4 regions of the Candidatus Pantoea rara genome follow, and region 3 is predicted to be linked to each of the others. Evidence: riboswitches for the same ligand, from Rfam matches in the RefSeq annotation. Region 3 holds a riboswitch; each other region holds the start of a gene.
What was found. A riboswitch is a leader RNA that binds a small molecule or an ion and turns the genes downstream of it on or off. The one in region 3 is predicted to bind thiamine pyrophosphate.
Positions count from the first base shown of each region.

Region 1 (3,344 bases), on a different replicon from region 3:
GTTACACGGCTGAAAAAGCGCAGCATGTGCTGGAAAAAGGCTGGGGCGATCTGTTTGGTTTTGGCCGCTCGTTTATCGCCAATCCTGACCTGCCTGCGCGCATTAAATCAGGCTATCCGCTGAATGAGGTCGATCACGCCTCCCTGTATGGCGGCACTGAGAAAGGCTATACTGACTATCCTGTTTTTCAATCCTGATATTCTGTGAGGCGGCATGTCCCCCGAAAATGCCCTGAAGTTACTGTCTAACCCGACCAGAGTGGCAGTGCTGAAGTGGCTTAAAAATCCTGACGAAGCGTTTGCGGGCTATACCCAGCTCTATCCCTTCGATCAGTATGGCGTCTGCGCCAGCCTCATACAGGACAAGGCGGGCTTATCACAGCCCGCCACGTCGTTATGCCTGAAAGCACTTCACAATGCGGGCCTGGTCGAAGCCAGCAAAGTGGGCAAATGGACCTATTATCGCCGCGCCGAACCGCGTATTCGTGAAATCACCGACGCGGTGACGCAATCGCTGCAGGCGCTTTAAAAGCCACAGTGTTCAGGGTAATGTAAATTCCGGTCCCCTCCTGCCGGATGAGACTCCTCACGAATTCATCAACTCAGGATCGTAAAATGTTTATGTCAGTTCTGACTTTCACCACCGTCACCACCACCGCGCTCAGCGGCGGCGTAGGCGAGTCTGTGACGGGCACCTGACACAACAGATTCCCACTCCCCGCCGAACCGGACGGGGACCTGTTCCCCGTTCTTAAAACTGAATGGAGCCAGGTCATGAAGACATCTGAAAATGCACTTTTAATCATCGACATGCAGCAGGGCCTTTTTTATGGTCCAGCGGCGCCTTTTGCTGCAGACCGTATTCTGTCGAATATCACTCTGCTCATCACCAAAGCACGGCAGTCTGAAGTTCCCGTCTTTTTTGCGCGACACATCGGGCCTGATAATTCTCCTTTCAACGAGCAAAGTCCGCTGACTGGTCTGATACCGGCGTTGCAGGTTAACCCGCAGTCAGATGTCGTCTTCACAAAAAAATACCCCAGCTGTTTCAGGGATACCGGCCTGCAACTTCAGCTTAAGCAAAGAGGCATAAAACAACTGGTGATTGCCGGGATGAAAACGGAGTTCTGTGTTGATACCACCTGTCGGGCCGCACCGGAGCTGGGATTTAACGTTGTACTGATTTCCGATGCGCATACCACTGTCGATAATCCACATCTCTCTGCGGAAAGTATTATTGGTCATCACAATCAGACGCTGGCGGGACCCTTTGTGACGCTGGCAACCGCTGCTGACTGGTCGTCTGGTTCTGCCCGTTAATCACGATTTTCTGGTTTTGCACCCTGCCTGCTGCTTGACGAAGCTGCCCGCTTAACTTACAACTAAACCCGTCAGGGGAGTCTCGCCAGAGAGACTGAGAGGCTAATAGCGCATTGCGCGGCTTAGCGACCCTTAGAACCTGACCCAGTTGATACTGGCGTAGGAAGATGGGTATCGCATCAGATACTTGCCGCAGGGGCGCATTCGCGACGTCTCTGCCTTTTCCCTCCGTATCACGGGTCTTCGTTAACTGATAACGAGGCCAAAGTGAAACTTCTCATCCTGATTTTCTCTCATCCTCGCCGGTGGGCATCATGAGCTGCTGGTCGGTACTTGGCAGCGGTGTGGCCGGGTTGTGTGTCGCCACACTGCTTGTGGAGCGAGGAGAAAGCGTCGAAGTCATTACGCAGCCTGACTGTCGTGCCGCCTCACACTGGGCAGGCGGCATGCTCGCGCCCTGGTGCGAAGCAGAAAGCGCGCCGCCGCAGGTGATCGAATGGGGCCAGCACGCTGCGGGCTGGTGGGCGCAACGCGTGGAGGGTGTGGAACAGCAGGGCACGCTGGTGGTTACGCCACCGCGTGACAGCCGCGAACTGACACGTTTCGCCATCATGACGCAGCAGCATCAATGGGTCGCCCCCGGAGAGATCGAGCCGGCGCTGGAAAATCGCTTTGCCCGTGGTCTGTTTTTTGCGGCAGAGGCGCATCTTGATCCCCGCCGCGCGATGCAGCAACTGCGCGACAAACTGCAGCAGGCTGGCGTGCCCTTACACAGCGGTAAACCCACCGGCACAATCATTGACTGCCGTGGCATCCACGCTGCGGATCAGCAGCCCGCGCTGCGCGCTGTCAGGGGCGAAATGCTGATTCTCCAGACCCCCGATGTTCAGTTCTCCCGTCCTGTCCGGCTGCTGCACCCACGCTTTCCCTGCTATCTGGTGCCGCGTGCAGACGGGCACTTCATGCTGGGTGCCACGATGGTCGAAAGCCACGATAGCAGCCCGATCAGTGCCAGAGCGATGATGGAGCTGCTCAGTGCCGCTTATAGTCTGCATCCGGCGCTGGCCGAAGCGCGCATCGTGGAGAGCGGCACCGGTCTGCGCCCCGCTTATCGACAGAACCTGCCTGAAGTCCGCTATGAAAAGGGTCGTTTCTCGCTGAACGGGCTTTACCGTCACGGCTTTTTGCTGGCTCCGATTATGGCTGAAAAACTCATGCTGCAACTTACTCAGGAGATGACTCATGCGAGTTCAACTTAATGGGCACACGATTGAAACCGATGCAGACACGCTGGCAGAGCTTATGGCGGAGCAGCAGATTGACCCGCGCACCGTCGCCACCGCGCTGAACGGCGAATTTGTGCCGCGTAGCCGCTATGCCAGCCAGCCGCTTGAGGCGGGTAGCCAGCTGGAAATCCTGTCACCGATGCAGGGAGGGTAACCATGTTCTATCAATTCACTCCGCAATCTCGCTTTCTGCTCGGTACCGCCGGATATCCGTCCCCGGACATTCTGCATCAGGCGATAGACGCGTCAGGCGCGGAGATCATTACTGTCAGCCTGCGTCGTGAAGGCAGTGAAGGCGGTGCTTTCCGCTCGCTGCTGCAACAGCTTAACAAACGCATTCTGCCCAATACCGCAGGCTGCCACACGGTGAAAGAGGCGGTGACGACGGCGCAGATGGCGCGCGAACTGTTCGACACGCCGTGGATCAAGCTGGAGGTCATCGGTCATGCCGATACGCTGCAACCCGACCCCTTTGCGCTGGTTGAAGCCGCGCGGATCCTTTGCGCTGACGGCTTCCAGGTCTTTCCCTACACCACCGAAGATCTGATTGTCGGCGAGAAACTACTGGAAGCGGGCTGTGAAGTGCTGATGCCCTGGGGGGCGCCGATTGGCTCCGGTCAGGGGCTGCGCAATATCGAAGGGCTACGTGCCATGCGTGCGTGGTTTAAAGATGTGCCGCTGATTATTGATGCGGGCATTGGCGCGCCCGGTCAGGCGGCGCAGGCGATGGAAATGGGCT
Region 1 is NZ_CP194943.1:386,828-390,171, reverse strand. It holds gene ACR8BF_RS20300 (alkene reductase) at 1-197, shown strand, start outside; gene ACR8BF_RS20295 (ArsR/SmtB family transcription factor) at 214-528, shown strand; gene ACR8BF_RS20290 (cysteine hydrolase family protein) at 774-1,319, shown strand; TPP riboswitch at 1,383-1,502, shown strand; gene ACR8BF_RS20285 (FAD-dependent oxidoreductase) at 1,634-2,578, shown strand; gene thiS (sulfur carrier protein ThiS) at 2,562-2,759, shown strand; gene ACR8BF_RS20275 (thiazole synthase) at 2,762-3,344, shown strand, end outside.
Region 1: linked by a shared signal. The riboswitch ahead of ACR8BF_RS20285 (FAD-dependent oxidoreductase) and the one ahead of thiC (phosphomethylpyrimidine synthase ThiC) in region 3 are both predicted to bind thiamine pyrophosphate.

Region 2 (3,344 bases), 410 kb from region 3:
CGTCCGGCGATTCGGTTCCATCATGGCAGAGAACTGGAGATGGAGGATGTGCTCGCCACGCTGGAGCGTCAGCGCCCGCATCCGCTCTTTTCCCATATTGCGCAGATCGACTCGCCTGCCCCCTGGACGCTGGATATCCGTTTAAGTCAGCCCGACGAGAGTTTGCCCTGGTTACTGGGCAGCGTCAGTGCAATGATCCTGCCGCGCGAATGGCCCACGCTGCACGACTTTGCCCGCCAGCCAGTTGGCACCGGTCCTTACCGGGTGATCCGCAATCAGGAGAGCCAGCTCAAGATCGAAGCGTTTGATGACTATTTTGGTTTTCGCGCCCTGATTGATGATGTCTCTATCTGGGTACTGCCCGACATCAGTGATGAGCTGGTCTATGCCGGGGTTCGTCTGCAGGGCGACAGCGCCGATGAAGTTCAGGAAGAGAGCCGTCTCGAAGAGGGCTGCTATTATCTGCTGTTCGACCAGCGTTCAGAGCAGGGCCGCAGCGAGGCAGTCCGGCGCTGGGTCAGCTACCTGTTTAACCCCATCGCCCTGCTCAATCACGCGGGTGTGGGCTATCAGCGCTACTGGTTCCCGGCGTATGGTCTGCTGCCGCGCTGGCATCATCGCCGTGACCTGACGCCAGTGGAAAAACCGCCTGGCTTAACCCATCTGACGCTGACCTGGTACAGCCAGCACGTGGAGCATGAAGGCATCTCGAATGCGCTGCGTCCCCTGCTGGCAGAGCATGGCGTCACGCTGGAGACCCGTGAGATCAGCTACGAAAGCTGGTATCAGGGCGAAGCGGAGAGTGATATCTGGCTGGGAAGCGTGAACTTTACCCTGCCGCTGAATTATTCACTGTTCGCGCAGCTTTATGAGATCCCGCTGCTGCATCATTGTCTGGCGATCGACTGGCACGGCGATGCGGCCCGCTGGCGCGAGAAAACGCTGCCGCTGGCCGAATGGAGCAAACAGCTGGTCGAAGAAGCCGGTTTGCATCCGCTGTTTCACCACTGGCTACTGCTTGAAGGACAGCGCAGCATGCGCGGCGTGCGGATGAATACGCTGGGCTGGTTCGATTTTAAATCGGCCTGGTTCGCACCACCGGTGCTGTGATGCTTTCGCGCCGGCGCTGAAATGACTAGAATGTGACGTTCTCAACGGGGTGCGGCCTGCTACAAGCAAGCCGCTGAGAGAGACCCGTCGAACCTGATTCGGTTAATACCGACGTAGGGATTTGAGAGGCCTCTGTGCTCAGATCCTTTGCGACTCATCCCCTATTCTCCTGAAGGAGCGCAAAGTGTTAAACAAAGTTCTGCCGGTGCTGCTGTTACTCTCCGCCCCCGTTCTGGCGGCTAAGCCGGTTCTCACGGTCTACACCTACGACTCCTTCTCCGCCGACTGGGGCCCTGGCCCGGCGGTTAAAAAAGCTTTTGAAGCACAGTGCAACTGCGAGCTGAAATTCGTCACGCTGGAAGATGGCGTGTCGCTGCTGAACCGCGTGCGGATGGAAGGCAAAAACAGTAAAGCCGATGTGGTGCTGGGGCTGGATAACAATCTGGTGCAGGCCGCGCAGAAAACAGGTCTGTTTGCCGAAAGTCAGGTCGACACATCGAAACTAAAGCTGCCCGATGGCTGGCACAACACCACCTTCGTGCCGTTCGATTATGGCTACTTCGCCTTTGTCTATGACAAAACCCGGCTGAAAAATCCGCCAAAAAGCCTGAAAGAGCTGGTCGACAGTCCGGAGAAGTGGCGGGTGATCTACGAAGATCCCCGCACCAGCACGCCCGGCTTAGGTCTGCTGCTCTGGATGCAGAAAGTCTATGGCGATCAGGCTCCGCAGGCGTGGCAAAAGCTGGCGCAGAAAACTGTGACGGTCACCAAAGGCTGGAGTGAAGCCTATGGTCTGTTCCTCAAGGGCGAAGGCGATCTGGTGCTGAGCTACACTACCTCTCCGGCTTACCACATCATCGAAGAGAAGAAAGAGAACTACGCCGCTGCACCCTTTGCTGAGGGTCACTATCTGCAGGTCGAAGTTGCGGCGCAGTTAGCCAGCAGCAAACAGCCGGCGCTGGCACAGCAGTTCATGAAGTTTATGGTCTCACCTGACTTCCAGCGCACCATCCCCACCGGCAACTGGATGTACCCGGTAATCCACACGCCGCTGCCAGCGGGTTTCACGGCGCTCAGCGTGCCTTCTACTGCTCTGCAGTTCTCGCCGGAAGAAGTGGCCAGCCAGCGTTCGAACTGGATTAGCCAGTGGCAACGCGCCGTCAGCCGCTGATGCCGCGCTGGCTGATTCCCGGTTCCCTCGTCACGATATTGTTGACCATCGTGGCATTCATGGCGTTCGGTGCACTCTGGAGCGCCGCGCCGGATACGGACTTACGCGGCGTGCTGCAGGATGACTACCTGCATCACGTTATCGCGTTCTCTTTCGGTCAGGCCCTGCTCTCCGCCGTGCTGTCACTGCTGCCTGCGGTGCCGCTGGCGCGGGCGCTCTATCGACGCCGTTTCCCTGGTCGTCTGCTGCTGCTGCGCCTGTGCGCCATGACGCTGGTGCTGCCGGTGCTGGTCGCGGTGTTCGGCCTGCTGACCGTCTATGGTCGTAATGGCTGGCTGGCGCAATTGTGCCAGCTGGCAGGGATGGGTTATCACTTCTCCCCGTATGGTCTGCCAGGCATCCTGCTGGCGCACGTCTTCTTTAACCTGCCGCTGGCAACCCGCCTGATGCTGCAGGCTCTGGAAAGCATCCCCGCAGAACAACGCCAGCTGGCGGCACAGCTCGGCCTGCGTGGCTGGCATCATTTTCGTCTGCTGGAGTGGCCATGGCTGCGGCGTCAGCTGCTGCCGACCGGTGCGCTGATCTTTATGCTCTGTTTCGCCAGCTTTGCCACTGTGCTGTCGCTGGGCGGCGGTCCGCAGGCCACCACCATTGAGCTGGCGATATTCCAGGCGCTGAGTTATGACTACGATCCCGGACGCGCAGCGCTGCTGGCGCTGATCCAGCTCAGCTGCTGTCTGACGCTGGTGCTGCTCAGCCAGCGCTTCAGCAAGGCGATTCCCGCCGGAACCAGCCAGCTTAACGGCTGGCGTGATCCGCAGGATTCACGCGGGGCACAGCGGGTCGATGCGCTGCTGATCGGGCTGGCGCTGATTCTGCTGCTGCCCCCGCTGGCGGCGGTCATCGTCGATGGTCTGCATGGCGGACTGCGCGGCGCGCTGGCGCAGCCTGCACTGTGGCAGGCCACCTTTACTTCACTGCGCATCGCCATCGGTGCCGGTCTGATCTGTGTGGTGCTGACCATGATGCTGCTGTGGAGCAGTCGGGAACTTCGTCTGCGCCA
Region 2 is NZ_CP194942.1:3,336,995-3,340,338, forward strand. It holds gene sgrR (HTH-type transcriptional regulator SgrR) at 1-1,110, shown strand, start outside; TPP riboswitch at 1,146-1,248, shown strand; gene thiB (thiamine ABC transporter substrate binding subunit) at 1,295-2,281, shown strand; gene thiP (thiamine/thiamine pyrophosphate ABC transporter permease ThiP) at 2,257-3,344, shown strand, end outside.
Region 2: linked by a shared signal. The riboswitch ahead of thiB (thiamine ABC transporter substrate binding subunit) and the one ahead of thiC (phosphomethylpyrimidine synthase ThiC) in region 3 are both predicted to bind thiamine pyrophosphate.

Region 3 (3,344 bases):
AATTTTCATTGAGCAGAATTTGGGGCCGCACATCGAACAGAAATGGGCCACTTTGCCCGACTCCTGTGGCAGGGTTTCGTCATGCATAGCCCGCGCCGTGTGAGGATCCAGCGCCAGATTAAACTGATCTTCCCATCGGAATTCAAAGCGCGCTTTGGACATAGCGTTATCACGGATCTGCGCACCAGGATGGCCTTTGGCCAGATCGGCGGCATGCGCTGCGATTTTGTAGGTGATCAATCCCTGTTTCACATCCTGTTTGTTGGGCAGACCCAGATGCTCTTTGGGTGTGACATAACACAGCATGGCGCAGCCAAACCAGCCAATCATGGCGGCACCAATACCCGAGGTGAAATGGTCATAGCCTGGCGCGATGTCGGTGGTCAGCGGGCCAAGGGTATAGAAGGGGGCTTCATCGCACAGGGCGAGCTGTTCAGTCATGTTGCGGCGGATCATATGCATCGGCACGTGCCCCGGACCTTCAATCATCACCTGAACGTCATATTCCCAGGCGATCCGGGTCAGTTCACCCAGGGTACGCAGTTCGGCAAACTGTGCCTCGTCGTTCGCATCCTGAATCGAACCCGGACGCAGGCCATCGCCCAGCGACAGGGAGACATCGTAAGCGGCGCAGATTTCACAGATCTCGCGGAAGTGCTGATACAGGAAGCTCTCCTGATGATGCGACAGGCACCATTTCGCCATGATTGATCCACCCCGCGAGACAATTCCGGTCAGACGTTTCGCCGTCATCGGGACATAACGCAGTAGTACGCCCGCGTGGATAGTGAAATAATCGACGCCCTGTTCCGCCTGCTCAAGCAGCGTGTCCCGGAAAATTTCCCAGTTCAGCGCCTCAGCTACACCATTGACTTTTTCCAGCGCCTGATAGATCGGCACGGTACCGATGGGCACCGGGCTGTTTCGCAAAATCCATTCGCGCGTTTCATGAATATAACGGCCGGTAGAGAGATCCATCACCGTATCGGCACCCCAGCGAGTCGACCAGACCAGTTTTTCCACTTCTTCTTCAATGGAAGAGGTCACCGCTGAGTTGCCGATATTGGCATTGACCTTAACCAGAAAGTTGCGACCAATGATCATCGGCTCCGATTCAGGATGATTGATATTGGCAGGGATGATGGCGCGTCCGGCAGCGACCTCCTGCCGCACAAACTCGGGTGTGATGCGGGCGGGCAGATGCGCGCCAAAACTGTGGCCCGGATGCTGTTGCAGCAATACCTCACTGCGGATTTGCTCACGGCCCATGTTTTCCCGCAGAGCGATAAACTCCATCTCCGGGGTGATGATCCCCTGGCGGGCATAATGCAGCTGCGTGACACGGCGGCCTGCGCGGGCACGGCGCGGTGTGGGAAGGTGATCGAAGCGCAGATGATCCAGCCCCTCATCAGCCAGTCGCTGCTGGGTATAACCTGAGCTGTTCTGTTCGAGAAGCTCGCTGTCGTCGCGTTCAGCAATCCAGCGTGCGCGCAGCTTTTCCAGGCCACGGTGCACATCGATCTGTGCTGCAGGATCGCCATAGGCACCCGCCGTGTCATAGACCGGCACCGCTTCATTTTGCTCATAGAGTGGTTGTTCTTTGCTGCCACCGATGTGGGTCGGGCTTAGGGTAATTTCACGCATGGGTACGCGAATATCCTGTCGGCTGCCGGTAATCCAGATGCGACGGGACTGGGGAAAGGCACTGCCACTTTGCAGGGAATCGATAAATTCCTGCGCCTGGGCACGTTGTTCACGACGGGAAATTTTTTGATCAGACATAGCAATCTTCCTGTTCAGAGGGAACGATGCTTGTCCGGAGTTCGGAAGGAGTAACCGTATAGACAGCGTAAGCGTGCTGACATACAGAGAAAATTTACTCTTGTTCCCTTCGCAGGTTCTAACCTGATCAGGTTCCGCGGATCCCGAATTAACGGTCTCAGCCCAACTGGGCACTCCGACAAGAAGCTGTACTTATGCGTGCGTCTGATAACAGACTCGGGCATAAATACCTTATATTTCAAGGCAAAAAGCAAAAAGGTTCCTGGGAGCTCACTCCTCAGAACCTGTTCAGCATAAAAGGGCTACGGGATAATCTCAACCCCTTTGCCAGTGACGGCCATTACGCCGGACGAGCGATATGGCTGTCATTCGCCACTGGCGGGGGGGCGAGTTTGTTATCCCATGCCAGCTGGATCAGCTTATCTTCCAGCGTAAAGCGGGCTTCCAGCACTTCGCCAACTTCGGATAGCGCCTGCTGGAAAGTCATGCAGTTTTCGTCGTCAATCGCCTGCTGCAGGTGACCGTCATACAGTTGCATCAGACGCTCAGTATTGGCTTCCAGCGGGGGATAGATCTGCGCGGCAGCAATCATCGGGCTGTCGCCACTCATTTCACTGATGACGCGCTCGTAGATGCTGAAGTGACCCGCAGAAAGATAATCGACCAGACCGTGACAGAAGTTGTCCAGCGCCTGTTCATCCAGACGCGTCAGCGCCTCTTTATTGGGTTTAAGACCGACCAGGTGATAATAGGCCACCAGTAGCTGACGACGGGCTTCAAGCCACGAATCGACCAGTTCATTACTGCCACCTACGCGTTCAGCCAGGACGTCTAACTGGTTAAGCATATCTAACTCCATGTGAGTTATAGTTGTTTATCTACACACTTAACATCAGGGCTTCAGCGTGCGATTTGACGCTAAGGATGACGAAATAAATGCAATACGAAATCTCAAGCGTAGACGCTGGATGGTGGATTGTCAGCCATGAACATAAACTTTGGTTGCCACAAGGTGATTTACCCCACGGAAACGCCGAAAAATTTGGTTTGACCGGCAGTAAGGCCCGGACCATTGGTGAGTGGCAGGGCGATAAAGTCTGGCTGATTTGTGAGCCGCGTTCTGCCGATATGTTCTCAGTTCGTCAGTTAATCGATCAGGATACAGAGCTGTTTCAGCTAGTGGGCCGCGGTGTGCAGCTGGCGGAATTCTACCGTTCTCATCGCTGGTGCGGCTATTGCGGCCATGAAATGCATCACAGCAAACATGAGTTTGCCTGTCTGTGCAGTCATTGCCGTGAGCGTTACTATCCGCAGATCGCACCCTGCATCATCGTGGCTATCCGTCGCGGCGACGAAATCCTGCTGGCGAATCATGCCCGCCATCGCAACAAGGTCTACACCGTTCTGGCGGGTTTTGTGGAAGTCGGTGAGACGCTGGAGCAGGCTGTGGCCCGCGAAGTGATGGAAGAGAGCAATATTCGCGTCAAAAATGTCCGCTACGTTACCTCCCAGCCGTGGCCTTTCCCGCAATCGCTGATGACAGCGTTTATGGCAGAGTATGA
Region 3 is NZ_CP194942.1:3,744,964-3,748,307, reverse strand. It holds gene thiC (phosphomethylpyrimidine synthase ThiC) at 1-1,782, opposite strand, end outside; TPP riboswitch at 1,870-1,970, opposite strand; gene rsd (sigma D regulator) at 2,123-2,629, opposite strand; gene nudC (NAD(+) diphosphatase) at 2,719-3,344, shown strand, end outside.

Region 4 (3,344 bases), on a different replicon from region 3:
AGGCACGTGAAGCGCCCATCGTTCGAGCCAGATCGAGATAGCCGGGGGTGACGCGGCGCAGTCCATCAAAAAAGCTGGAGGTTACCGGAAAGAAGATCACCAGCACGGCCATCGCGACTTTGGCGCCTATGCCAAAGCCAAACCAGAGCACCAGCAAAGGCGCCAGGGCAAACACCGGAATCGCCTGGCTGGTGATTACCAGCGGCATCATCCAGCGCTGTAACCATGGCGAAAATGTCATGCCCAGCGCCAGCGCGCCACCCAGCAGCACGCCGAGCGCCATGCCGCTGAGGATTTCGGTCAGGGTAATCAGCGTGTGATGGCTGAGATAGTCAGCGTTCTGCCACAGCGCGGCGGCGACCGCAGCGGGCGAGGGCAGCAGAAACGCCGGAATGGTGGTCAGCGTGGCGAGCCACCACAGCGTAATCAGTCCGGTAAACAGCGTCGCGCCCCGGCGAATACCGGCGAAATGGTTTCTCATCGGACTATCCTGCACAGCTGCTTCAGTAACGCGGAGTGACTCTGGATGACATGGATGTCGTCTGGAGCCCGCGGTGGCTGGCCCTGCAGAGGCGTGCAAGCTTCTATCCCCGCCACACCTATCACCAGCAGATGATGACTGAGTCGGCAGGCTTCTGCGGCATCATGAGTAATTAACAGCACGGTATGCCCGACCAGCACTTCTGCGGCCAGCGTCTGTATCTGACTGCGTGTTAGTGCATCCAGCGCGGAAAACGGCTCATCCATCAGCACAATGGGCTGACGGGTGTAAAGAGTACGGGCCAGCGCGGCACGCTGACGCATCCCGCCGGAGAGCGTCGCGGGTCGTGCGCGGGCATATTTGCTTAGGCCCACCCGCTCCAGCAGATGCTGCGCCCAGTCATGGTCGGCTTTCTCGCCCTTCAGGCGACTGGCGAGGCAGACATTCTGTTGCACTGTGAGCCAGGGATAGAGCAGATCCTGTTGTCCCATCCAGGCGATGCGACCGGTCAGCGGCAGACCGTCGCTACCGCTAATCTGTCCGGAAGTCGGTGGCGTCAGACCGGCAATGACCCGCATCAGGCTGCTTTTACCAACGCCGCTGGCACCCAGTAAAGCGGTAAATGCACCGCCCGCAATCTCCAGATCAAGCTGGCTGAAAAGTTGCTGCTGACCCAGCGTCAGGCAGAGCTGGCGAATGGAAATACCAGGCGGCACGCCATCAACAGGCGGGTTCATGGGCTGACCCGAAAAGCGGCAGCATGGTTGAGCCCCATTTGCCAGAATGCTGCTTCCAGCCGGGTCGCAGTGTTGAAAATCTCCGCCAGCCGATCAAAACGCTGTTCACCCGCGCGCTGCTGAGCGAGAGCTTCAAACAGCAAAAGTGAGGAACCGACGCCTGCCAGGTAGGATTCATCGCCGTAATTCTCTATCCATGGGCCGTAAGGATTTCCCTCAAAGCGAGTCGAGGGATCATCCAGCAGCGTCAGACCAATTTCAGCGTAGCCAGCGACACACGGCATCAGTGCCGTCATCAGCTCCAGCGCATCCCCGGTGTGCCCTACGTCCAGCACATAGCGGGTGTAGTTGATCGTTTCCATTGCTTCGGGTTCGCTCGCCATCTCTGCCTCGGAGATACCCCATTGCTGACAGTAAGCCAGATGCAACGGCAGTTCGTTGACGATGGCGTTAAGCGACGCGGTCGCACTGCGTAACATGGCGGGCTCAGAGAGTTTGCTGATCAGCAGACCCCAGGCACGCGCGAAGTGCAGCAGGAACAGCATGTCCTGAGTGAGGTAGTGGCGGAAAGCGGCGGGTGGCAGCGTGCCCTGACCGAGTTGCTGCACAAAATCGTGCCTGACATACGCGTGCCATTGAGTGCCTGCCTGCTGGCGCAGACGACCATACAAGCCGGTCTCGAAAAGCGGATGTGACATGGGATCTCCAGTAACAGTGAGATCCGGGCATACGGTCTGGAACAGGGAATAGTGCAGGAGATGACGCAGAAAAATCTGCCGACCCGTCCCTTCGCTGGCATGACCCAGATCAGGTTCAAAGGGTTCGGCTTACGCCATCTCAGCCCATTACAGGACACCCCTCGGAGACATTCGTTATACGATAATTTGTGCCAGAGTACAACGGCACGAGCGAGCGATCTTAGGTGACATTGTCACTCAAGATCGGCCCCGTTGCTGGCAATCACTTTCTTATACCACCAGAACGATTTCTTACGGGTGCGCGCCAGTGTGCCGTTGCCCAAATCGTCGCGGTCAACGTAGACGAAACCGTAGCGCTTGCTCATTTCACCGGTCGATGCAGCAACCAGATCGATGCAGCCCCAGCTGGTGTAACCCATCACCGGCACACCATCTTGGATGGCATCGCCCATGGCGCGGATGTGTTCACGCAGATAGCTGATGCGGTAATCATCGTTAATCTCGCCATTCGCATCGATTTCATCGCGCGCGCCCAGGCCGTTCTCGACCAGGAACAGCGGCTTCTGGTAACGGTCATACATCATATTCATAGTGATGCGTAAGCCTAGCGGATCGATACCCCATCCCCATTCGCTGCGTGGCACGTGAGGATTGGTCAGGGATTTCACCACATTGGCGGCGCTGCTGTTCTGCTCATTCATCTCCGCCGAAGCGCAGCGTGAGGCGTAGTAACTGAATGAGACAAAATCGACGCTGTTTTTCAGGATGTCAGCATCACCGTCTTCAATCTCAAGCGTCACGCCTTTTTCACGGAACACGCGCGCGGCGTAGGCCGGATAGGCGCCGCGCGCCTGCACATCAATAAAGAAAAGGTTTTCGCGATCTTTCTCCAGTGCCGCCCAGACATCTTCGGGTTTACTCGACCACGGGTAGAAGTTTCCGCCTGCCAGCATGCAGCCGACCTGATTGGCCGGATTCACTTCATGCGCGATCCGCGTCACCATCGCACTGGCAACCAGTTCATGATGTGCCGCCTGATACTTCACCTGATCCCTGTTCTCACCAGGCTCAAACACCAGGCCAGCTCCGGAAAACGGGCTATGCAGCAGAATATTGATCTCGTTAAAGGTCAGCCAGTATTTCACCAGCCCGTTAAACGCCTCGAAACAACTGCGGGCATAACGGGCAAAAAAGTCGACCATTTTGCGGTTGCGCCACGAGCCATATTCCGTGACCAGATGCATCGGCACATCAAAATGGCAGAGCGTCACCAGCGGTTCGATATTGTATTTACGGCACTCTTCGAATACCGCGCGATAAAAAGCAATCCCTTCCGGATTAGGCGTCAGTTCGTCGCCGTTGGGATAGAGGCGGCTCCAGGCAATCGACGTGCGGAACACGCTGAACCCCATCTCGGCCATCAGCGCG
Region 4 is NZ_CP194943.1:132,916-136,259, forward strand. It holds gene ACR8BF_RS19090 (ABC transporter permease) at 1-481, opposite strand, end outside; gene ACR8BF_RS19095 (ABC transporter ATP-binding protein) at 478-1,218, opposite strand; gene tenA (thiaminase II) at 1,215-1,916, opposite strand; TPP riboswitch at 1,986-2,088, opposite strand; gene ACR8BF_RS19105 (6-phospho-beta-glucosidase) at 2,150-3,344, opposite strand, start outside.
Region 4: linked by a shared signal. The riboswitch ahead of tenA (thiaminase II) and the one ahead of thiC (phosphomethylpyrimidine synthase ThiC) in region 3 are both predicted to bind thiamine pyrophosphate.